3 regions of the Microbacterium sp. LWH13-1.2 genome follow, and region 3 is predicted to be linked to each of the others. Evidence: predicted binding sites of a transcription regulator. Region 3 holds the regulator's gene; each other region holds the start of a gene.

Region 1 (7,855 bases), 840 kb from region 3:
CGCTGCTCGGGCGGAGCATGCTGCGCAACATGACGATCGCCGAGGACCTCGGCTACCTCAAGGTGCCGAGCGGCCTGCTGATCGACTACAAGAAGGCGCGGGATCTTCCCGACGACAAGATCGTCTACATGTCCACGGGCTCGCAGGGCGAGCCGATGGCCGTGCTCAGCCGCATGGCCAACCTCGATCACGCGATCGAGCCGGGCCCGGGCGACACCGTCATCCTGGCCTCGAGTCTGATCCCCGGAAACGAGAACGCCGTCTACCGCGTGATCGACGGACTCACGAAACTCGGCGCGAACGTCGTGCACAAGGCGAACGCCAAGGTCCACGTCTCGGGGCATGCCGCCGCCGGCGAGCTGATCTACTGCTACAACATCCTCAAGCCGAAGAACGTCCTCCCGGTCCACGGCGAGTACCGGCACCTGATCGCCAACGCGAAGCTCGCCCAGGACACGGGGGTCGAGGCCGAGCGCACCATCATCGCCTCGAACGGCACGGTGATCGACCTGAAAGACGGAGACGCCCGTGTGGTCGGCCAGCTCGACCTCGGCTTCGTCTACGTCGACGGCTCCACCGTCGGTGCCATCACCGACGCCGATCTCAAGGACCGCCGCATCCTCGCCGAGGAGGGCTTCGTCTCCATCATCGTCGTCGTCGATGCGCAGACCGGGCGGATCATCTCCGGCCCCGAGATCCACGCACGGGGCATCGCCGAAGACGATTCGGTGTTCGATGACGTGACCCCCAAGATCATCGCGGCGCTCAAGGAGGCCTCAGGCAACGGAGTCCGTGACACCCATGCGCTGTCGCAGGTCATCCGCCGGACGATCGGACGCTGGGTGAACCAGAAGCTCCGCCGTCGTCCGATGATCGTCCCCCTCGTCATCGAGGCCTGAGCACGGCGGTCGCGCGTTCACAGTCGGACGACACGCGGCTGTAACGCGCGCACCGTAGGCTCCGGACATGTCCGACGCCTACTCGATCAGGCCTGCCGCCCAGGCCGACGGGAGCTTCCTCGGCGACATGGTCGTGGAAGCCGCGAACTGGCGCTCTGGCGGAGCGCGGGCTCGTCACGAGATCCTGACCGCCACCGAGCATCGACGATACGTGGCCGGGTGGATGCGACCGGCGGATGCGGGCTTCGTCGCGGTCGACTCCGATGAGAGGCCGATCGGGGCCGCCTGGTACCGGATGCTGTCGCAGGACGACCCGGGGTTCGGTTTCGTCGGGACGGCGGTGCCGGAACTCATCATCGGCGTGCAGCCCATCTGGCGCGCGCACGGTGTCGGTCGCATGCTGCTCCGCCGGCTCGTGACGCACGCTGGCGAGCAGGGGCATCCGCGCCTCAGCCTGAGCGTCGAACGAGACAACTTCGCGCGGACGCTCTATCGCTCGGAGGGGTTCGTGGTCACGGAGATCGGGGAAGTCCGCGACACGATGGTTCATCGGATGTCCTGAGCGCCACCGCGGCCCGCGCGAAGACTCCGGAATGCCGCGTCATTACGGGGAATGTCGGCCTCTGGTCGTAACGTGAGAGCATGGCCAGGAGTACCACGAAGTCAGCGCGCGCGTCCGAGAGCGCCACGCCTCGCCCCAAGAGGCAGGCCGCTCCGAAGGCTCAGGCTGCGCCGAAGAAATACATCGACGAACTCGACAAGCCTCCCGTCGCCGTGCGCGCGTGGGGCGGTCTCGCACACGGCGTCGGCGGACTCTTCCGCGCGTTCGGGCCCGAGACCCTCGAGAAGGACGATCGACGCGACGGCTTCCCGTTCCTGCTCGTGCTGCTCGCGATCGCCGGCGCGGTCAACGAATGGTTCTTCATCGGCAACGAGGTCGCCTCGAACATCAGCGCCTACTCGGTCGGTCTGCTGGTCGGTCGGGTCGCGTTCGTGATGCCCGTGCTGCTCCTGCTGCTCGCGGGGTGGCTGTTCCGGCATCCATCGTCTGTGCACGACAACGGACGTATCGGTATCGGGTTCGGCCTCTTCGTGCTCACGCTCGCGGGCTTCTGCCACATCGCCGCCGGCCGCGCCGATTCGGCAGGACTGCTCGTGCGCGCCCAGCCGAAGGACGGCATGCCTGCTCTGAGCGAGGCCGGCGGACTGTTCGGGTGGATGGTCGGCGAGCCCCTCTCATACCTCACCCCCGTGGGCGCCTACATCGTGCTCGCACTGCTGGCGGGACTCAGCGTGCTGATCCTCACCAAGACGCCGCCGAACCGGATCGGCCAGCGATTGGGCGACCTGTATGCGTGGATGTTCGATGCCGAACGCACTGAGAAGCCGACGAAAAATACCGCGGCGATCGACGAGGCCGACAAGGTCGACGATCCGGATGTGCTGCCCTGGTGGCGTCGTAACAAGACGGGCCGTGAAGAGGACCCCGACGAGGGGACTCTCGGCTCCGACGACATCACCGCTCTGCTCACGACGTCCGAGCCGACGCCCGCCTATGACCAGGCCGTCGTGGTCGAAGACCCCTACGACGCGGCGACCGAGGTGCTCTCCGACGTCCGTTCGGTGACGGAATCGCTCGCCGGACAGCAGACCACCGCGCTCCTCGACGACGAGTCGGACACCGGCGAGGTTCCCGAGCTGCCCGGACTCGACGGCTTCGGAACCGCCGGACCGGGGGAGCGGGGGCCTCAGGCGCCGGTGGCTCCGTACATCCTGCCGTCGCCCGGACTTCTGGTCGAAGGACCGCCGCCTGTCGCCCGGTCCGAGGCCACGGACAAGGTGATCGAGCAGATCACGAGTGTGCTGACGCAGTTCAAGGTCGACGCGAAGGTGACCGGCTTCTCGCGGGGCCCGACGGTCACGCAGTACGAGGTCGAGGTCGGACACGGCGTCAAGGTCGAGAAGATCCTGCAGCTGAGCAACAACTTCGCCTATGCAGTCGCGTCCAACGACGTGCGCATCCTCTCGCCGATCCCCGGCAAGAGCGCCATCGGCATCGAGATCCCCAACGCCGACAAAGAGATGGTCGCGCTCGGCGACGTGCTGCGGTCTCCGGCTGCCCACAAGAGCACCCATCCGATGACGATCGGCGTCGGCAAGGACGTCGGCGGCAACATCGTCATCGCGAACCTCGCCAAGATGCCCCACCTGCTCGTCGCCGGTTCCACCGGCTCCGGAAAGTCGAGTTTCGTGAACTCGATGATCACGAGCCTCCTCATGCGGGCACGCCCGACCGACGTCCGGATGGTCCTCATCGACCCGAAGCGCGTCGAACTCACGAGCTATGCAGGGGTTCCGCACCTGATCACGCCCATCATCACGAACCCGAAGAAGGCGGCAGAGGCGCTGCAATGGGTCGTGAAGGAGATGGACATGCGGTACGACGACCTCGCGTCGTTCGGGTTCCGCCACATCGACGACTTCAACCGAGCAGTACGCGCCGGCGAGGTCGAGCTGCCGGTCGGGAGCGAGCGGGTGCTCAAGCCCTACCCGTACCTCCTCGTGGTCGTCGACGAGCTCGCCGACCTGATGATGGTGGCCCCGCGCGACGTCGAGGATTCGATCGTGCGCATCACGCAACTGGCTCGCGCGTCCGGCATCCATCTGGTGCTCGCCACGCAACGACCGAGCGTCGACGTCGTCACCGGTCTCATCAAGGCCAACGTGCCGTCACGTCTCGCCTTCGCGGTGACCAGCGTCACCGACAGTCGCGTGATCCTCGACAGCCCCGGCGCCGACAAGCTGATCGGTCAGGGTGATGCCCTGTTCTCGCCGATGGGCTCATCGAAGCCGTTCCGTCTGCAGGGGGCATGGGTCGACGAGAAGGAGATCGACGCGGTCGTCAAGCATGTGACCCGCCAAGCGCGCCCCGAGTACCGTGCTGACGTGCAGGAGGCGATGGAGCCGGCGAAGAAGAAGGAGGTCGACGAGGACATCGGAGACGACCTCGAGCTCCTCCTCGCCGCCGCCGAGCTGATCGTGTCGTCGCAGTTCGGGTCGACCTCGATGCTGCAGCGCAAGCTGCGCGTCGGCTTCGCGAAGGCCGGTCGACTGATGGACCTTCTCGAGTCGCGCGAGATCGTCGGTCCTTCTGAGGGATCGAAGGCACGCGATGTGCTGGCGACGGCCGAGCAGCTACCGCAGGTGATGGCGAAACTCCGAGGCGACGACGTCCCGGTAAAGCCTTCGGCGGCCGCAGCTGCTCCGTCGGCCACTGCTGCGGGGGCGCCGCACGATCCGGTCGAAGCCCAGTTCCAGGGACTGCCGGTGGTCGAGGCCGACGACGACGGCGATGAAGATGCCTGGGGACTGACGGGGCGCGACTGATGGCGATTCCCCGGCAGCTTCCCAATGCGATCACCGTCGCGCGCATCCCTCTCGCGGTCGTCTTCTTCGTCCTGCTCCTCATCGGCGGAACATACGGCGCCGACGACCTCGTGATGCGATGGATCGCGGCAGCGCTCTTCATCGTCGCGATCTCGACCGACTGGGTCGACGGCTACCTCGCTCGCCGATACGAGATCGTGAGCGACTTCGGCAAACTCTGGGATCCGATCGCCGACAAGCTGCTCACCGGTGCGGGCTTCGTAGGCCTTGCGGTGCTGGGCGAGCTGAACTGGTGGCTGGTCATCGTGATCCTGATCCGTGAGGTCGGCATCACCGTCCATCGGCTGATCGTCGCGAAGGAGCATGTGGTCGCGGCGGCCTGGATGGGCAAGGTGAAGACGGCGGTGCAGGCAGTCGCGCTCTCCTGGGCGCTTCTCCCGCTGCACGTGCTCATCGGACTCGGCCCCTGGATCATCGTGACGGCGTTCCTGATGATCGTCGTGCTGATCCTGACTGTGGCGAGCGGGATCGACTACATCGTGGCGCAGGTGCGGGGTTCTCGGCAGTCGTCATGACCGGCGCATCGGAGGCTCTGGATGGACTGGTCGCCCGCGGATGGACCCTCGGGGTGGCGGAGTCCCTGACCGGCGGTGCTGTCGCGGCCGAACTCGTCTCCGTGGCGGGGGCGTCAGCGTCGTTGCTCGGTGCGGTGGTCGCCTATGCGACTCCGGTGAAGCACAGCCTGCTCGGAGTCGATTCCGATCTTCTGACCGCGCATGGTCCCGTGCATCCCGAGGTCGCACTGCAGATGGCCGACGGGGTGCGGCATGCGGTGAGCGTCGCGGGACGCCCGGCTGACGTCGGAGTCGCGACCACGGGGATAGCCGGACCGGAGTCGCCTGACGGCCAGCCGGTCGGCACGGTGCACATCGCCGTCGTGACGCCGACCGCATCCGTCACCGAACCCCATGCATTCCCCGGCGATCGTGCAGAGATCCGTGCGCAGGCCGTCGCCGCCGCACTCGCCCTGCTCGTTCGACTCGTCCGGGAATAGGTGGGCGATGAGTTCCGTTGTCATGGATGTGCTCACACCGAAAGCACAGCGTGCGAAGGTAGATTTTGTGAAGGTCGGTAGGACTAGACTGGCGATCTCCTCGGGGGATACCTCGGGAAGACGATCTGGGAGGAGGTTCCGATGATTCTTGTACGACAGGAAATCGGCGATGTGCTGAGGGACTTCCGCCTGCAGAAGGGGCGTACGCTCCGGCAGGTAGCAAGCAAGGCGTCCGTGGCGCTCGGCTACCTCAGCGAGGTGGAGCGGGGCCAGAAAGAGGCATCGAGCGAGATACTCGCTTCTGTGGCTGACGCGCTCGACGTCCCCATCTCGATCATCATGCGTGAGGTCGGAGATCGTATCTCCGTGCTCGAGGGCATCCAGGTGTTCCCTGACGTCGTTCCCGACGACCTCGTAGCCTCGGTCGAGCCCGAGCTCTCGCTCCACTGAACGTCGAGGGTTCCCGCTCTTCATGCGACGCAGTGAATTCCTCCGCGCCGTCGATACGGAGTTCGGCGGGCGGGGTCCGTCTCTGATCAGCGATCTGGTCCTGAGTCAGCTCTCCGGTCGCACTGCCGACGAGGCTCTCGACGCTGGCATCCCGCCGCGCGACATCTGGCTCGCGCTGTGTTCCGAGACGGATGTCCCACCCGAGCGTCGCCATGGCGCCGGGCGCCTCGAGCCTCGCAAGAGGTGACCGTCTGACGCTCTCGACGCGTACGGGATCGACACGCCGATCCGGCGTGTTGTCGAAGATGTGTTCGAAACCGGCGTAGTCTTCTGCACAAGTGGTTCAGAGATCTTGTTCTCCCTGATCCGTGGTGCTGACGACTCAATGTCCGAGGTGCCTCGTACGGTGAAGACAAGCCGAAGAGCCATACGCCTTGTCGGAGAGTTCCGCCCAGCCGGGAGGACCGCGACAGCCTACAGGCGGCACCACGCGAGCATAAGGAGCCCGTCATGCCATCACCCGCTGACCGCGAGAAGTCCCTCGAGACCGCACTCGCCCAGATCGATCGCCAGTTCGGAAAGGGTTCGGTCATGCGACTGGGCAGCGACGAACGCGCCCCTGTCGCGGTCATCCCGACCGGCTCCATCGCCCTCGACGTCGCTCTCGGCGTCGGTGGCCTCCCGCGTGGCCGCATCGTCGAGATCTACGGGCCTGAGTCCTCGGGTAAGACGACTCTCACGCTGCACGCGATCGCCAATGCCCAGCGCGCCGGCGGCATCGCGGCCTTCATCGATGCCGAGCACGCGCTCGACCCCGACTATGCAGCCAAGCTCGGTGTCGACATCGATGCTCTCCTCGTCTCGCAGCCCGACACAGGTGAGCAGGCACTCGAGATCGCCGACATGCTCGTGCGCTCCGGTGCCATCGACCTGATCGTGATCGACTCCGTGGCGGCTCTCGTTCCTCGCGCAGAGATCGAGGGCGAGATGGGTGACTCGCACGTGGGTCTGCAGGCTCGGCTCATGTCGCAGGCTCTGCGAAAGCTGACGGGTGGACTCAACCAGACGAACACCACGATGATCTTCATCAACCAGCTGCGTGAGAAGATCGGCGTCTTCTTCGGATCTCCGGAGACCACGGCCGGTGGAAAGGCGCTGAAGTTCTACGCTTCGGTCCGCATGGACATCCGTCGCATCGAGACGCTGAAAGACGGCACCGACGCAGTCGGAAACCGCACCAGGGTCAAGGTCGTCAAGAACAAGATGGCTCCGCCGTTCAAGCAGGCGGAGTTCGACATTCTGTACGGCGTGGGTATCTCGCGCGAGGGGAGCCTGATCGACTTCGGTGTCGAGCACGGCATCGTGAAGAAGTCCGGCTCCTGGTACACCTACGACGGCGATCAGCTCGGTCAGGGCAAGGAGAACGCGCGAACGTTCCTGCTCAAGAACCCCGACATCGCACTGGCGATCGAGACTCAGATCAAGCAGAAGCTCGGAATCGGCGGCGCCGTCGAGGCTCCCGCTGACGAGCTCGCCGAGCGTCGCCCGGCGTGATCATGACGGTTCGAGGTCGTTCCGCGATCGGAGTGGGCCATGAGTGATGGCGGGGGCGAGCAGGATCAGCTCGCCCCCGTCATTCCGCTGTTCGGCCGGAACGCCTCCCGCGAAGCGCCGACGGGCCACGGTTCGTCGGAGATGAGGGAACGCACGGCTCCCGGATCGCCGGGCGGCGATCCGTCCGAGTGGCATCGCTTCAGCGGGAACGAGGCGATGGGGTCTGCGCGACCGGGTGAGGATGGACCTGATCGAGCAGACGGCGTCCCTGCATGGAACTCGACGTGGGGTCAGGCCGATCCGAAGGCGACTGTGACTCCAGTCGCATCGATCGATTCTCGCGATCCGAGCGAACGGCATCCGGCGCGCGGAGCAGCGACGCGATCTGCGCCGCGGTTGCGGGCACTGCAGCCGCAGGGCGACCCCGACGGCGACGTCGGGGGAGCAGATCCGACACGCGTGCGAGAAGCCGCAGAGGAGCTTCTGGTGCGAAAGCTGCGCTCTCGGTCGC
Region 2 (7,855 bases), 1.0 Mb from region 3:
CCACGACGTCGACAGCGTGGTGGCATATCGCACGGTCGGCGTGCCTGTCACGGATCGCATCAAGCGTGATGTCGAAAACGGCCGCATCAACGCCATCCTGATCACGAGCGGTTCTGTCGCGGCGCAGGTGCGCGAGCAGTTCCCCGAGATCCCCGATGAGACGCTTCTGGCGGCGATCGGTCCTCGGACGGCGAAGGACGCCGGAAAGGCCGGCCTGCCGATCACGGTCGTCGCCGACAAGCAGACCGTGGATGCGCTGATCGATGCGGTGTCGACCTTCACCCTCCCGCACGCGGCAGACGAGCTGGCACCGTGAGCTTCCCCGACGTCCGACTGCGCCGACTGCGTCAGTCCCCGGCCGTCCGTGGTCTGGTGCGCGAGACCTCTCTCGAGCCGCGTCAACTGGTGCTGCCGCTGTTCGTGCGCGAAGGCATCACCGAGGCCGCGCCGATCGGCTCGATGCCCGGGGTCGCGCAGCACTCGCTCGACTCGCTGCGGAAGGCCGCGACGGAGGCCGCCGAGGCAGGCGTCGGGGGTGTGATGCTGTTCGGCGTGCCCGCCGTGCGCGATGCGCAGGGCTCGGGTGCGGATGACCCGAAGGGCATCCTGAATGTCGCGACCGAGGCGCTCGCTGCCGAGGTCGGCGACGCGCTCGTGGTGCAGACCGACCTGTGCCTCGACGAGTTCACCGACCACGGGCACTGCGGCGTTCTCGCGGAAGACGGCTCGGTCGACAACGACGCCACGCTCGAGCGCTACGCATCGATGGCACTCGCGCAGGCCCGCGCCGGCTCCCAGCTGCTCGGCCTGTCGGGGATGATGGACGGCCAGGTCGCCGTCATCCGCGAGGCGCTCGACTCGGACGGCTACACCGACGTGCTTCTGCTCGCCTACGCGGCGAAGTACGCGAGCGCGTTCTACGGCCCGTTCCGCGAGGCCGTCGACTCTCAGCTCACAGGCGATCGCCGCACTTACCAGCTCGACCCCGGCAACCGCCGCGAGGGTGTGCGCGAGGCCGTCGTCGATGAGGAGGAGGGCGCGGACATCGTCATGGTGAAGCCGGCAATGGCCTTCCTCGACGTGCTGCGCGAGGTTCGAGACACCGTGCATATTCCGGTGTGGGCATACCAGGTGTCTGGTGAGTACGCCATGATCGAGGCGGCTGCGGCGAACGGCTGGATCGATCGTCGCGCGTCGATCCTCGAGTCCCTCCTGTCGATCCGTCGGGCAGGTGCCGACGTCGTCCTCACGTACTGGGCCACCGAAGCCGCCCGCTGGCTGCGCGGCTGAGCGAGTTCTGCCCCCGTGCCGATCGTCCGCTGGGACTCGCGCACAGGTGTGCGGGCTAGCCTGGAAGGGATGGCGGGAGAGGTCCGCCCATCGCTGAGGAGTGTGCTGTGACCGACCGCAATGACGACCTGTTCTCCGCTGCCCGCACGGTGATCCCCGGCGGCGTGAATTCGCCGGTGCGCGCGTACGGTTCCGTCGGCGGTACGCCGCGTTTCCTCGCGTCTGCGAAGGGCGCGACGGTCACGGATGCCGCGGGCAACGAGTACGTCGACCTGGTCGCCTCGTGGGGCCCTGCACTGCTCGGACATGCGCAGCCCGAGGTCGTCGCCGCGGTGCAGGAGGCTGCCACCCGAGGGCTCTCGTTCGGCGCTCCGACCGAGGGCGAGGTCGAACTCGCCCAGCTGATCGCAGACCGCGTGCGATTCGGCGAGGTCCGACCCATCGAGCGGGTGCGCCTGGTGTCGACCGGCACCGAGGCCACCATGACGGCGATCCGCCTCGCGCGGGGTGCGACAGGCCGCGACCTGCTGGTGAAGTTCGCCGGCCACTATCACGGGCACTCCGACGGCCTCCTCGCGGCGGCGGGATCGGGCGTCGCGACGCTCGCACTGCCGGGGTCTGCGGGTGTTCCCGCGCCGATCGCGGCCCAGACTCTGGTCATCGACTACAACGACCCTGATGCGCTGGCTGCGGTCTTCGCCGAGCACGGTGATCGCATCGCCGCGGTGATCGTCGAGGCGGCAGCCGCCAACATGGGCGTGGTGCCGCCTGCGCCCGGATTCAATCGGCTGCTGGCCGACACTGCCCACGCGCACGGAGCACTGCTCATCCTCGACGAGGTGCTGACGGGCTTCCGCGTGCACCCGGCGGGTTTCTGGGGGCTTCAGGCTGCGGCAGGCGAGGACTATCTGCCCGACATCATCACGTTCGGCAAGGTCGTCGGCGGAGGAATGCCCCTGGCAGCTCTCGGCGGACGTGCCGAGGTCATGGACATGCTGGCGCCCGTGGGTCCCGTCTACCAGGCGGGCACACTCTCGGGTAACCCGCTCTCGGTCGCAGCGGGCCTCGCGACGCTGCGCCTCGCGACGCCGGAGGTCTATGCGACGGTCGATGCGGCGGCCGCTCGCGTCGCCGGTGCGCTGGATGCCGCGCTGACCGATGCCGGTGTCACGCACGCCGTCGCCCATGCGGGGAACCTGTTCAGCGCGTCCTTCCGAGCTTCGGCGCCTCGTACGTATGCCGAGGCACAGGCGCAGGAGTCGTTCCGATACGCGCCGTTCTTCCACGCCATGCGCGAGCGGGGGGTCGCGTTGCCGCCCAGCGTGTTCGAAGCGTGGTTCCTGACCGCCGCTCACGGCGAGGAGGAGCTGCAGCGCATCGAGTCGGCGCTGCCGATCGCCGCCCGTGCGGCGGCGCAGGCGACCGCCTGAGTCGCGAACGAACCGTCGGCACGTCGGCGGACGGGGATTCTGTCGCACATCGCTCGCCGGATGGATGTCGCCAGTCGAACGCGTTTCGCTCAGACCAACGCGTTTCGTTCAGACGAACGCGTTTCGCTCAGACGAAAATGACTCGCCGTCGCGGTGAATCCCTGTAGGTGCGCCCGAGCGGGCTGAGCCAGTCGATCGTGCCGTCGGGCAGCTGGCGCGCCGTCCACCTGTGCTCGTCTGCGACATCGGGATGCTTTATCACATGATGGGTCGCACAGAGGTGACCCAGATTGTGGATGTCCGTCCTGCCGCCCTTCGCATGATCGAAGGTGTGATCGATCTGGCACCGATGCACCGGCATCCTGCATCCGGGGAATCGACAGTGCTGGTCTCGGGCACGTAGGAATCGTCGCATCGGCTCGGTGGGGCGGTAGGTGTCGGTCTCGACGACCAAGCCGGTCGGATCGAGGAACAGGCGTGACCAGCCGCCGTTTCGGCCGGCGAGGTCGCGAGCGACGTCGGGGTGAAGAGGACCATGCCCGTCGAGCTGGGCGGAACGATCGTCGTACCCTGCGAGAGTGGTCGCGGCCACCGTGACGTGGATCCGTCCCCGAATGTTGTCGAGCCCCGAGCCGGCAGCGGCGCTCGGGTCGGACGCGAGCAAGAGGTCGATCAGCAGATCGGCGCGCACCTGATCGATCGTGCGTGTGTCTGCCGGGATGTGCTCGACCGCGGGCCCCGCGGGGCAGGTGGGGTCGGTCGTGAACGTCCCCTCTCCGAAGATCGCGTAGTCATCGCGTGACGGATCGTCGTGAGCGATGTCCTCCGGATAGATCGGATCTTCGCCGTCATCGATCGGCTCGAGCGCCGGCTCGCGGTCGTCCCGTCCGTCGATGACGGCGTGAGCGAGCTGGGTGAGGCGATCGAGGATCGCGGCGGCGAGATGCTCGGGAAGCACGACAGTCAGGACGGAGAGCCCGTCTCCTGCAGGCCGCACGGTCACCGTGCGCTCCGACGCCGCACGTGCGTGGCGCTCGGTGGTCGTCGAGCCCGCCAGCACCGCCGCCAGCTCGCGCAGATGCACACGTGTGCGCGCAGCAGTCTCACGCTCGGCGACGATGACGGCGACGGTGTCGTACAGCGGCAGTGCATCGGCGTCCGCTCGGCCGTTGTTCACCGCCTCGCGCACGACTCCGGCAGCGCGTACGATCTCGCGGACGTGCGCACCGCTGATGCTGCCGCGCCGGAACGCCTCGCGCACGCGCGGATGGCTGGCGTCGAGGAAGCCCGCGTCGGTGAAGGCGTACTCGACGCTGCCCTGGGTCATGCGGGCTGCTGCCGCGTATTCCGCGACCATAGATCGATGGATCGCATCGCGGTGGAACGGGCTGTCATCGGAATCCGTACGGGCGAGCCGCATCCGCTCGGCGAGGAGGTCAGATGCCTCCGCCTCGAGACAGGCGATCTGCCGCCGCTTCTCGACCCAGGAGTCGAGCAGCTCCCGGCGCTGCTCGAGACCGTTGTCGGTGGCGGATGTCATAACCTGAGTCTAGTAGATTTGTTCGAAAGTCGTGCGGAACATCGGAATGGGAGAGGGGTGGAATCGTGGGAACCGACAACGGATCGTTGCCTTCCTGTGAGCAAGACACAGACATCTGGGAGGGTGCCGCTGGCAGACTGGACGCATGGTGACGTTGCTGCTCGACCAGACGCAACTCGAGATCGTGCTCTCGCCGATCGAGCGTGCGGCGAGCTTCCACCGTGACAACGTGCGACTCGTCCGCGACACCATCACCAAGGTGCAGCTGATCGACGACGCATGGACCTGGTTGCGCGGAGTGCCGAACCCCGGGACGCACATCCCCGGCGTTCTCGCCGCGGGCACGTGGAAGGCCGCCGGAAGCGTGGACTTCGTGCTGATCCGTCGGCGTCGCCCCAGCGTCGTCATCGATCTCTCGGGCGACGAGCAGTACCGTCGACTGATCCTCACGACCCGACACGGCCTCGCGCTGACCCAGGCGCTCAGGCTCGATGTCTCCGATGAACCTGCAGACGTCGAGGAGATCGTCGCCACGTCGCCGACTCCGGTGTCGAAGGGCAGCCGTCGCCCGGTGATCCGACCCCGACCCGCCTGACCCGGGGTCCAGAACGAGACGAACGCCCTCCGCAGCCTTTCGGCGCGGAGGGCGTTCGCGTGAAGCGCTGCGTCGCGGCCTCAGGAGCGGTGATGCTCGCCGTCGTGCTGCTCGTGATGCTCGTCGTCGTGGTTATCGGTCTGCGCGTCGGACGAGGGCTCGGGTGCCTCCGACTCGCCGAGCGGGTAGTCCTTCGGCTCGTCCTCGTAGTAGGCGCGTGCGGCTGCGGCGAGCATCGAGCTGACAGCCGCGGAGCGCGGGTCGTCATCCGACGCATCTCCCTCGGCGGCGGCCGAGTCGTCGTCGGACACAGGCTCATCGGACACAGGCTCATCGGACACAGGCTCATCGGATGCCGGCACCTCGGTGAAGAACTCGACGCCGGAGTGCTCGTCGATCCCCTCGACTGCAGGCGCGGACTCGGTGCCGGCGTCGACCGACGGTTCCGCATCGTTCGCCGACGCGGTCCCGAAGAGGATGTCATCGAAAGAGGGACGGGCGCCCTCCGCGGAGACGGCGTCGCCATCATCGGATGCACCGTCGGCATCCGCGTCGTGTCCGGAGTGTTCTTCGGCCTCGGCGGCCTCCGACACGACATCTGCCGCATCTTCGGCGTCGTTCGCGTCTGAGGCATCGGCCGCGTAGCCGAGCTCTGCTGCCGCGTGCTCGACGTCGCGAGCCGCCGCGGCCGCGTAGGCAGCGTCGTCGGCCTTGGCCTCAGCGGCATCCGCCGCCGCGGCGTCAGTCTGAGCCGCAGCGTCAGTCTGTCCCGCATCCGAAGCCGCAGCTTCCGGAGCCGCAGCATCCGAAGCCGCGGTGCCGGTGGCCCCATCCGCAGAAGACTCGGTCTCGGATGCGTCAGTCTCGGCGATCTCCGCACCCTCGTCGACGTTCGCCGCGTCGTCGGCAGGCGCATCCTCAGCGTCGTCAGAGCCGTCAGAGCCGTCCGCGGCATCCACCGTCTCGACGGAGGCGTCCACCGTATCGACGGAGGCATCCGCAGCGGCCTCGCCGATCACCGCAGGCAGGACCGTGGTCGCAGGAGCGGCGTCGAGCGCAGCATCCGACGTCCCAGTCTCGGCTTCGGGAGCGATGAACTGAGAGGCTGCCGCGATCGCGTGCGGCGCGAGCGTGCCGCCGCGCACGAGTTCGATGAACACGTCTTCGAGCGTGGGGCCGCGCTGCACCAGCGTGGTGAGGGCGATGCCGGCCGACGCAGCGATGGCGCCGACCTTTCCGGCGTTGCTGCCGCGGACGGTGAGTCCGGAGCGGAGCACCTCGACCTCGAGGCCTGCGGCCGAGAGCGCCGCCTTCAGCGCGGCGCGGTCTGCGGCATCCACGACGACCGATCCGGCAGACGGGTCTGCGAGCTTCTCGATGCCGCTGGACAGCATGAGCTGTCCCTTCGAGAGCACGAGCACGTGGTCGGCGACCTGCTCGATCTCGCTCAGCACGTGCGAGGAGACGAGGACCGTGCGGCCCTCATCGGCGAGGCGGCGCATGAGCAGGCGCATCCAGCGGATGCCTTCGGGATCGAGTCCGTTGGCCGGCTCGTCGAACACGAGGGCGCCGGGGTCGCCCAGCAGGGCGTGTGCGACGCTCAGCCGCTGACGCATGCCCAGCGAGAAGCTGCCGATGCGCCCTTCGCTCTCGTGCTCGAGACCGACCAGTGAGAGGACCTCGTCGACGCGCGAGAGCGGGATGCCGTTGGCCTTGGCCGCGATGGTCAGCTGGCGCGCAGCTGAACGGCGTGGGCGGTAGACCGTCTCCTCGAGCACTGATCCGATGGTGCGCAGGGGATGGCGGAGCTCGGGAAAAGCGACCCCGCCGATCGTGGCCGTGCCGGAGTTTGCGCGCACCTGGCCGAGCAGGATGCGCAGCGTCGTGGTCTTCCCGGCTCCGTTCGGGCCGAGGAAAGCGGTCACGACGCCGGGCTCGACTCGTGCGGAGAAGTCTGACACCGCCGTCACGTCATTGAAGCGCTTGGTGACGCGCGTGAACTCGAGCACCTGTCCGTCGGGCATCTGCGACCTCTCGTTGCAGTGGGCAGTTCTCTCTATCCTGCCGGAAAAGCCGCCGGATCGCGCATTTACCGTACAAACCCACCCGAATGCAAGGCTGCGGCCGAGGGGTAACGTGGCACCCGTGACCGATTCCACCGCCGCTCCCCGGGTCCTCGTCCGCACAGAAGGCGCGCTCGGCAGGCTGACGCTCAACCGGCCGGAGGCGATCAATGCCCTCGATCTGGGCATGATCCAGCTGCTCACCGAGGCGCTCGAGGCATGGCGAGAGGACACGGATGTGCAGATCGTCCTGATCGACGGCGAGGGCGAGCGCGGGATGTGCGCCGGCGGCGACGTACGCGGCCTGCATGCGCAGATCGTGGCCGGTCGAGCCGACGAGACCGCGGAGTTCTTCCGTGCCGAGTACGCACTGAACGCGATGATCGCCGAGTACTCGAAGCCCGTCGTGTCGCTGGCCGACGGCATCACGATGGGCGGGGGCGTCGGCCTCTCGGGTCACGCGGCCATCCGCATCGTCACGGAGCGCTCGAAGCTCGCGATGCCCGAGACCCGTATCGGCTTCACGCCCGACGTGGGGGGAACGTGGCTTCTCGGTCGTGCTCCCGGTCGGCTGGGCGAGTACTTCGGCCTCACGGGCGGCACCATGAACGGAGCGGATGCCGTGCTGATGGGCTTCGCCGATCACTTCGTCCCGTCCGAGCGCCTCGACGCGCTGCGCGAGGCGCTCGCCTACCGTGCCGATCCCACGGGGCCGGCAGAGATCGTTCTGCTCTTCGACGAGACGCCCGATCCGTCCGAGCTGCCCGCCGCGCGCGCCTGGATCGACGAGGCGTTCTCCGCCGACACCGTCGTCGAGATCGTCGCCCGCCTGCACGAGCAGGGGACGGCGGAGACCGCGGCCGCCGCCGATCTGCTCGAGAGTCTCGCCCCGACCGGCCTCGCCGTGACCCTCGATGCGGTCAGGGAGGCGCGGGCG
Region 3 (7,855 bases):
AACATCGAGAAGTCGTACGAGGCGGGGATGGTGCTCACCGGCACCGAAGTGAAGTCGCTGCGTCAGGGGCGCGCGAACCTGAGCGACGGATATGCGTTCGTCAAGGGGAACGAGGTCTTCCTCGACTCCGTGCACATCCCGGAGTACTCGCAGGGCCACTGGACGAACCACTCTGCCAAGCGCATCCGCAAGCTGCTGCTGCACCGTGAAGAGATCGCGAAGCTGCAGCATGCCGTGTCGGCCGGCGGCTACACCCTGATCCCGCTCAAGCTGTACTTCTCCGACGGGCGTGCCAAGGTCGAGATCGCTCTCGCGAAGGGAAAGCGCGAGTTCGACAAGCGTCAGACCCTGCGCGAACGTCAGGACACGCGCGAGGCCGAGCGGGCGATGCGCCTGCGCAACCGCACCGGAGACTGATCAGCTCGACGGGGTGAATCCGAACGCACGCCCGAGGAACGCGAGCTCACGCTCGAGGGCGTCGACGATCGTCTCGGTCGAGCGGAATCCGTGGCCCTGGCCCGGGTACAGGACATACTCGTGATCGATGCCTCGGGCGTCGAGGGCGTCGCGCACGGCTTCCGACTGCGCAGGCGGCACGACACGGTCATCCGCGCCCTGCATGAGCAGCACGGGCACGTCGATACGGTCGACGTGCGTCAGCGGTGAGCGGGCGACGTACAGCTCCTCGGCCTCGGGCAGTGGACCCACAAGGCCCTCGATGTAGTGCGCTTCGAAGTCGTGGGAGTGCTCGGCCAGCATCCGGAGGTCCGTGACACCGTATCGGCTGATCCCCGCGGCGAAGGTCCCGCCGCGCACGAGAGCGGAGAGCACGGTCCAACCGCCGGCGGAGCCACCACGGATCGCGATGCGCGCAGGATCCGCGACACCCGTCTCGGCGAGGCCTCTCGCGGCCGCGATCACGTCGTCGACGTCGACCACGCCCCACTCTCCGTCGAGTCGTTCTCGGTATGCGCGCCCGTACCCGGTCGAACCGCCGTAGTTCACGTCGAGCACACCGATGCCCCGGCTCGTGTAGAAGGGGATGACGGCCGACACGGCTCCCGTCACGTGCGCTGTGGGACCGCCGTGGACGAGCACCACGTAGGGAGGAAGCTCTCCCGCCGGTGCCGAGGCCGTGGGGTGGGCAGGCGGATAGGCGAACGCATGTACCGGACCGTGCGCACCGTCGATGAGCATCGGTGCGGCGGGGGGCATCCACGCCGCGTCGCTCGGTTCTGCTCCGGTGACCGCGGTCACCTCGTCGGAGTCGACGTCGACGCACCACACGCCGGGTGTCGTGGTCGAGCTGTTACCCGAGAGAAGGACGCGGGATCCCGAGACGTCGTCGACGCTGACATGGCCGTCGGCGGGCACGGCGAGCGTGCGGGCACTTCCGTCCGCGTGGAGCAGGACGACCTCGTCGCGTCCGTTCGTGCGCACCGCGACGATCCGGCCGTCGTCGAGGGGGCGATACCAGCGGTTGCCCAGCACCCAGAGGCCGTATCCCGTGTCCGCGTCGACGTCGTCGACACGCACGGCAGGCGCAGCGACGTCGAGACGGTCCAGCTCCTGGCGATGCAGCGCCCATCGGCCGCTCGGGTCATCCGCGTACAACAGCTCGTCGATGCCCGTCCACTCGGGCTGGAGGGCCGCACGCGTCGGCAGCTCGAGGGTCTCGACCCCATCGGAGATCGTGAGCGTGGCGCGCTGCCAGGGCATCTGCGCGCCCGTCCACTGCACCCAGGCGATCCGTGACCCGTCGGGTGAGAGCGCCGGATGCCCGTAGAAGGCGTCGCCCTCGACGACGGTCCTCACCAGTGTCGGGTCCGCCGCCGCGGAGCCGTCGACGGGGATCTCGACGATGCCGCGACGATGAGGGGTGCTGGTGAGGTCCTCACGGACGGCGAAGAGCCGCCCCTGCTGCAGTCTCAGACCGCCGTGGGCGGGGCCTGCGGGTGTCAGCGGCTCGGGCTCGCCTCCGCGGCGCATCCGGCGCACCCGCTGATCCTTCGCGTCGACGAAGTAGAGCGTGCCCTCGGCGTCCGCGGTCCACGCTCCACCGCCGTACTCGTGGACGCGGGAGCGGGCGCTCCACGGAGCAGGGAGGATCTCGGCGCCGGTCGAGCTGCGCACGGTGAGCCGACCACCCTCGGAAGGAATCGACTCTCCCCACCAGATCTCGTCGCCGACGAATGCCGAGCCGTCGATCCTCGGAGAGGACGCGGCGATCCGGGCTGCAGAGAAAGGGGAGGTCCAGGTACCGAACGGCGAAGACATGCTTCGAGCCTAGGCGTGGCTCCTGAGCCGTGCGTTCGGAGGCCGTCAGACGGCGCGCAGTACCGCGACGATCTTTCCGAGGATGACGGACTCGTCACCGAGGATGGGCTCGAATGCGGAGTTGCGCGGCAGCAGCCAGGTGTGGCCGTCACGACGGCGGAGCACCTTGACCGTCGCCTCGCCGTCGAGCATCGCCGCCACGATCTCACCGTTCTCCGCGCTGCCCTGCGAGCGGACGACGACCCAGTCGCCGTCGCAGATGGCAGCGTCGATCATCGACTCTCCGGAGACCTTCAGCATGAAGAGATCGCCCTTGCCGACGAGCTGGCGCGGGAGCGGGAAGATCTCCTCGACCTGCTGATCGGCGGTGATGGGAACGCCGGCGGCGATCCGGCCGACCAGGGGAACCAGGGCGGCATCGCCCACGGGAGTCGCGACGTCTGCCGGGTTCTCGCCGCTCGTGCCGGGAAGATCGATCAGGACCTCCATGGCGCGGGTCTTGCCGGGGTCGCGGCGCAGGTAGCCGCTGAGTTCGAGTTGCCCGAGCTGATGAGTCACGCTCGACAGCGACTTGAGTCCCACCGCGTCTCCGATCTCGCGCATGCTCGGCGGGTAGCCGTACCTGCTGATCGACGTCTGGATGACCTCGAGGATCGCCATCTGCTTGGGGCTCAGGCTCTTCCGGCGACGGGTGCGCGGAACCTCGGCGTCGGTGGCGGAGTTGTCGCTCATGGTGCTCCTCAGGTGTGCGATTCCGGCGTCTCAGTTCGAATGTCGGAGGCCCGTGGTGGGGTGTTCGTATCGAAACCGTATCCGAGAATCGGCCAGATGTGGAAGATCTGTTCGAGCGTGTCTTCTGATTCGCGGGTAGTTTTTCGAAGAACGCTTGACAGATGTTCGAATTCGAAGATAACTTCGGAACGTAGCTTCGCATTCACGGCTCCCGGCCGAGGCGCGAATGCGAACGCTACGCCAACTTCACCGCTCACGCGGTAGATGCAGAGGAGCACGACATGAGCACCATCGCCTTCAGCAACGCAGCAGTCCTCCCGGCACGTCCGGCGACGAAGCTCCGTCTGACGGTGCGCGGTCGTCGCGTCGTGCTCGCGCTGGCCGCACTCCCGCTCGCGGCGGGCATCGCCTTCGCCGCGCTGAGCGGCGGCAGTGCGATGGCCTCGGGTGAGCAGGTCGCGGCGGCTTCCTTCGCCACCGTGACCGTGATGCCGGGCGACACGCTCTGGTCGATCGCCGAGGGCATCGCACCCGGTGCAGACCCGCGCGAGGTCATCGGTGACATCACACGCCTGAACATGCTCCGTGGCGGCGCCCTCCAGATCGGCCAGGAACTGGCGATCCCCGCGCAGTACTCCGAGTGAGCGATCGGCGCGGGCGACGGGCGGGCTTCATTCTCTGTCACCGCGCGCATCCGTGGGGTTCACGACGCTTACCATGGGAAGGGTGACTGCATCACTCGCTGACCTCCCCCTTCGCGACGACCTCCGAGGGCTCACGCCGTACGGGGCCCCCCAGGCGCCGCTGCCGGTCGCCCTCAACGTCAACGAGAACACTCATCCGATTCCGGATGCCGTAGCAAGCGACATCCTCGATGACATCGCGGTCGCGCTTCGTGACGTCAACCGCTACCCCGACCGCGAGTTCACCACACTGCGCGAGGGCTTCGCCGAATACCTCGGTCACGGCCTCGACGCCAGCCGGATCTGGGCGGGCAACGGGTCGAACGAGGTGCTGCAGCACATCCTGCAGGCATTCGGCGGCCCTGGTCGCACGGCCTTCAGCTTCGCACCGACCTACTCGATGTATCCGCTGATCTCGCAGGGCACGGGAGCACGATGGATCGCGGGCACCAGGCAGCCCGACTACACGATCACACCGGACGAGGCGGCCGCACAGGTCGCGGAGGTCGACCCCGACGTCATCCTGATCTGCTCGCCGAACAACCCCACGGGCACGCCGCTCGGCCTCGACGTCGTCGAGGCCGTCTATGAGGCATCCCGCGGCATCGTCGTGGTCGACGAGGCGTACCAGGAGTTCGCTCCGCGCGACGCAGCCTCCGCGCTGACCCTGCTCGAGGGGCGCCCGCGGCTCGCGGTCTCGCGCACGATGAGCAAGGCGTTCGCGTTCGCGGGCGCCCGCGTGGGCTATCTCGCCGCCGATCCGGCCTTCATCGACGCGCTGCGCCTCGTGCGGCTGCCCTACCACCTCAGTGCGCTGACGCAGGCCGCAGCCGTCGCAGCGCTGCGCAACTCCGATGTGATGCTGGGCATGGTCGAGGAGATCGTCGAGCAGCGCGATCGCATCTCGGCGACCCTCGAGGCGCTCGGCTACACCCCGCACGAGTCGTGGTCTAACTTCGTCCTCTTCGGAGGAGTGGCAGAGCCGCAGAAGGTCTGGCAGCAGCTGTACGACCGGGGAGTGCTGATCCGCGACGTCGGGATCCCCGGACACCTCCGCGTCACCGCCGGCACCGAGGCGGAGACCACCGCATTCCTCGATGCCCTCGCCTCGATAGGATCGGCTTCATGAGCACCCCCGCCCAGACCCCGCGCACCGCCACGCGTGTGCGCAGCACGTCGGAGTCCACCGTCGAGCTCGAGCTGAACCTCGACGGAACCGGTGCGAGCCGTATCGACACGTCGGTGCCGTTCTTCGACCACATGCTGACGGCGTTCGCGAAGCACTCGCTCACCGACCTCACCGTGCGCGCATCCGGCGACACGCAGATCGACGCGCACCACACGGTCGAGGACATCTCGATCGTGCTCGGCCAGGCCATCCGGGAGGCGCTGGGCGACAAGTCGGGGATCTCCCGCTACGGCGACGCCCTCGTTCCGCTCGACGAGGCGCTGGCACAGGCCGTCGTCGACATCTCGGGCCGTCCGTACCTCGTGCACACCGGGGAGCCTGCAGGCTTCGAGCACCACCTCATCGGCGGTCACTTCACGGGCTCCCTCGTGCGTCACTCCTTCGAGGCCATCACGTTCAACGCCGGTCTGACGGTGCACGTGCGTGTGCTCGGCGGGCGCGACCCGCACCACATCGCCGAGGCCGAGTACAAGGCCTTCGCACGTGCGTTCCGCCAGGCCAAGGCGCTCGATCCGCTGGTCGACGGCATCCCGTCGACCAAGGGTGCGCTGTGAGCACTGCTCCTCGGGTCGCCGTCTTCGACTACGAGTCCGGCAACGTGCACTCTGCGGTGAAGGCGCTCCTCGCGGCGGGGGCGGATGCAGTGCTCACGCGCGACCGCAAGGAGGCGCTCGAGGCTGACGGCCTCGTCGTGCCCGGCGTGGGTGCCTTCCAGGCCGTTCGTGACGCGCTTCGCGCACATGGCGGCGACGAGATCATCGATCGGCGGCTCGCCGGCGGGCGACCTGTCCTCGGCATCTGCGTCGGAATGCAGGTGCTCTTCTCCCACGGCGTCGAGCGCGGTCACGATTCGGAGGGTCTCGGTGAATGGCCGGGAGCCGTCACCGAACTGAACGCTCCGGTGCTGCCGCACATGGGCTGGAACACCGTCGAATCCGGCGCCGACTCGGTGCTCTTCAAGGGGATCGAGAACGAACGCTTCTATTTCGTGCACTCATACGCTGCGCAGTCGTGGGAACTCGACGTCATCCCGCCGTTCCCGCAGCCTGTGCTGACGTGGACGACGTACGGAGACCCGTTCCTCGCCGCCGTCGAGAACGGTCCGCTCTCGGCCACGCAGTTCCACCCCGAGAAGTCCGGCGAGGCCGGTATCCAGCTGCTCCGCAACTGGGTCGACAGCCTGCGTCCCTGAGGCGGGACGCGCTGGTCGCTGCGCGTCAGAAACCGCGCGCGACCGCGGCTGCGGCCGACAGCCACGCCTGCTGAGTGGGCGCCGAGAGCGCACGAAGACGGAGGTGTCCGTCGACCATCTCGCGATCGAACGGGATGTCGACGACTTCACGCGCCAGCGGCCGGTACCCCGCGACGACCTCTGCGATCTCCGCGGATGAGGCTTTGGGGTCGGCCTGGCTGACCACGACCACGGATTCGCGCGCGAGGCGCGCTGAGCGTTCGTCGCGGTCCTCGAGCGCTTCGAGAAGCAGCGCTCCGGCCTCGGCGTGGTCGTCGCGCGTCGTCGTCGCGACGACGATCTGATCCGCGAGGTCGATCATGCGCAACCACATCGGATCGGATTCGTCGTTGCCCGAATCGATGATGATCAGTCGGTAGAACTTCGCAGCGACCGCGTGGATCGAGTCCACATCCGCCGGGCTGAGACGATTCTCGTGGGCCAGCCGGATGGGCTTGGACCGCAGCACGTCGTACTTCTCCTGCGGCTGGTGGTGCACGAAGTGCGCCAGATCGGCCGACTGGCCCTGGGCGCCGAGCAGGCGCTGCGTCTGCGGCAGGAGCTCGAGCAGGGTGCGGTCGTGAGCGCCGGTCTCGGTGCGCCATCCGAGCGTGCCTCGGGTCTGATTGTTGTCCCAGGCCAGCACGCCCGCGCCGCCGTACTGGGCGAACACGGCCGACAACAGCACCGTGGCGGGAGTCTTACCAGCCCCGCCCTTGCCGTTGACGACAGCGACGGTGCGCGGACCCGGCCAATGGCGGCTGACCTCGTGCTCGTCGTCGCGCATCGCACGCTCACGCGCATTGGGTCCGAGGGAGAACCCGACACGATTGAGGAATCCGCGACCGCCCCGGCGGGCAGGCTCCTCCCGTCGTTCCTCCTGCAGGAAGGAGCGGCGTTCGACTCCCTGCTCCCGTTGGCGGCGACGAGAGGAGGCTGCTGCTTCCGTCTGCGCCGGTGCGGTGGCCCTGGGTGCGGTGGCGCCGGGCGCGACCGCGGCGGGCGGGATCGGCGTCGCTGTGGCAGGGGCCTGCGCCTGGACCGGGCCCTGCGCCTGGACAGGGGGCTGCGCCTGGACCGGGCCCTGCGCCTGGAGGATCGCGGTGGGGCGAGTGTCCGGAGCGCCCGGATTCGGAGCCGATGGGACGGTCGCCGGGGGAGCGGAGAAGCTCGGTGATGCCTGTGATGCCTGTGATGCCGGTGCGGTCGAGGGGCGGAGCGGCGTGGTCGCAGGCTGTGCAGGTGGCGCGGGGACCGCCGGCACGATCGGCGCGACCGGCACGGCCGAAGGTCCCCCGGTGGGGGTCGTCCTGGCAGGTGCGGGCGGGACAGCGGGTTGCTGCGGCTCGGCGCGCGCGGCCTGCTGGACGGGGGGAGGGGTCAGAGCAGCGGGTCGGCCGGCGTCCGCGGATGCGGAGGTCGCCCGTGCCTGCGCCGGCGCGTTCGTCTGAGGGAGGGCAGGCGCTGCCGCTGCGGCAGCCGCTGCCGCAGCGCGTGTTCCCGGCGCGGGAGCGCTCGACGCCACACTCGCTGCAGGGGATCGTGGGGGCGTCGGCGTCGGCGCCGACCAGTCCACGGCACCGCCATCGTTCGCGGCGGGGGCGTTCGCGGCTGGCGGGTCGGCGTCATCTGCTGCGGGCGTCGACGGGTGCGAAGCCCTCGGGCTCTGCTCGGCATCTGCCTGCGGGCTCTGCTCGGGCTCCTGCCGGGGCTGCTCGGGCTCCTGCCGGGGCTGCTCGGGCT

Evidence for each region. Region 3 encodes LexA, which represses DNA repair genes until DNA is damaged. Its sites were predicted from a motif close to TCGAACANNTGTTCGA; they were not measured.
Region 1: the regulator LexA is predicted to act here: its motif matches at 6,090-6,105, upstream of recA (recombinase RecA).
Region 2: the regulator LexA is predicted to act here: its motif matches at 4,271-4,286, upstream of MRBLWH13_RS14370 (DUF222 domain-containing protein).

The regions. Positions count from the first base shown of each region.
Region 1 is NZ_CP151635.1:1,120,362-1,128,216, forward strand. Features, by position in the region: gene MRBLWH13_RS05115 (ribonuclease J) at 1-899, shown strand, start outside; gene MRBLWH13_RS05120 (GNAT family N-acetyltransferase) at 967-1,461, shown strand; gene MRBLWH13_RS05125 (DNA translocase FtsK) at 1,542-4,286, shown strand; gene pgsA (CDP-diacylglycerol--glycerol-3-phosphate 3-phosphatidyltransferase) at 4,286-4,861, shown strand; gene MRBLWH13_RS05135 (CinA family protein) at 4,858-5,340, shown strand; gene MRBLWH13_RS05140 (helix-turn-helix transcriptional regulator) at 5,482-5,790, shown strand; gene MRBLWH13_RS05145 (DUF3046 domain-containing protein) at 5,813-6,037, shown strand; gene recA (recombinase RecA) at 6,301-7,344, shown strand; gene MRBLWH13_RS05155 (RecX family transcriptional regulator) at 7,384-7,855, shown strand, end outside.
Region 2 is NZ_CP151635.1:2,984,912-2,992,766, reverse strand. Features, by position in the region: gene MRBLWH13_RS14385 (uroporphyrinogen-III synthase) at 1-316, shown strand, start outside; gene hemB (porphobilinogen synthase) at 313-1,290, shown strand; gene MRBLWH13_RS14375 (glutamate-1-semialdehyde 2,1-aminomutase) at 1,398-2,720, shown strand; gene MRBLWH13_RS14370 (DUF222 domain-containing protein) at 2,848-4,260, opposite strand; gene MRBLWH13_RS14365 (hypothetical protein) at 4,406-4,855, shown strand; gene MRBLWH13_RS14360 (ATP-binding cassette domain-containing protein) at 4,936-6,879, opposite strand; gene MRBLWH13_RS14355 (enoyl-CoA hydratase/isomerase family protein) at 7,001-7,855, shown strand, end outside.
Region 3 is NZ_CP151635.1:1,959,656-1,967,510, reverse strand. Features, by position in the region: gene smpB (SsrA-binding protein SmpB) at 1-417, shown strand, start outside; gene MRBLWH13_RS09330 (prolyl oligopeptidase family serine peptidase) at 418-2,277, opposite strand; gene lexA (transcriptional repressor LexA) at 2,323-3,009, opposite strand; gene MRBLWH13_RS09320 (LysM peptidoglycan-binding domain-containing protein) at 3,291-3,653, shown strand; gene MRBLWH13_RS09315 (histidinol-phosphate transaminase) at 3,727-4,821, shown strand; gene hisB (imidazoleglycerol-phosphate dehydratase HisB) at 4,818-5,435, shown strand; gene hisH (imidazole glycerol phosphate synthase subunit HisH) at 5,432-6,073, shown strand; gene MRBLWH13_RS09300 (AAA family ATPase) at 6,099-7,855, opposite strand, start outside.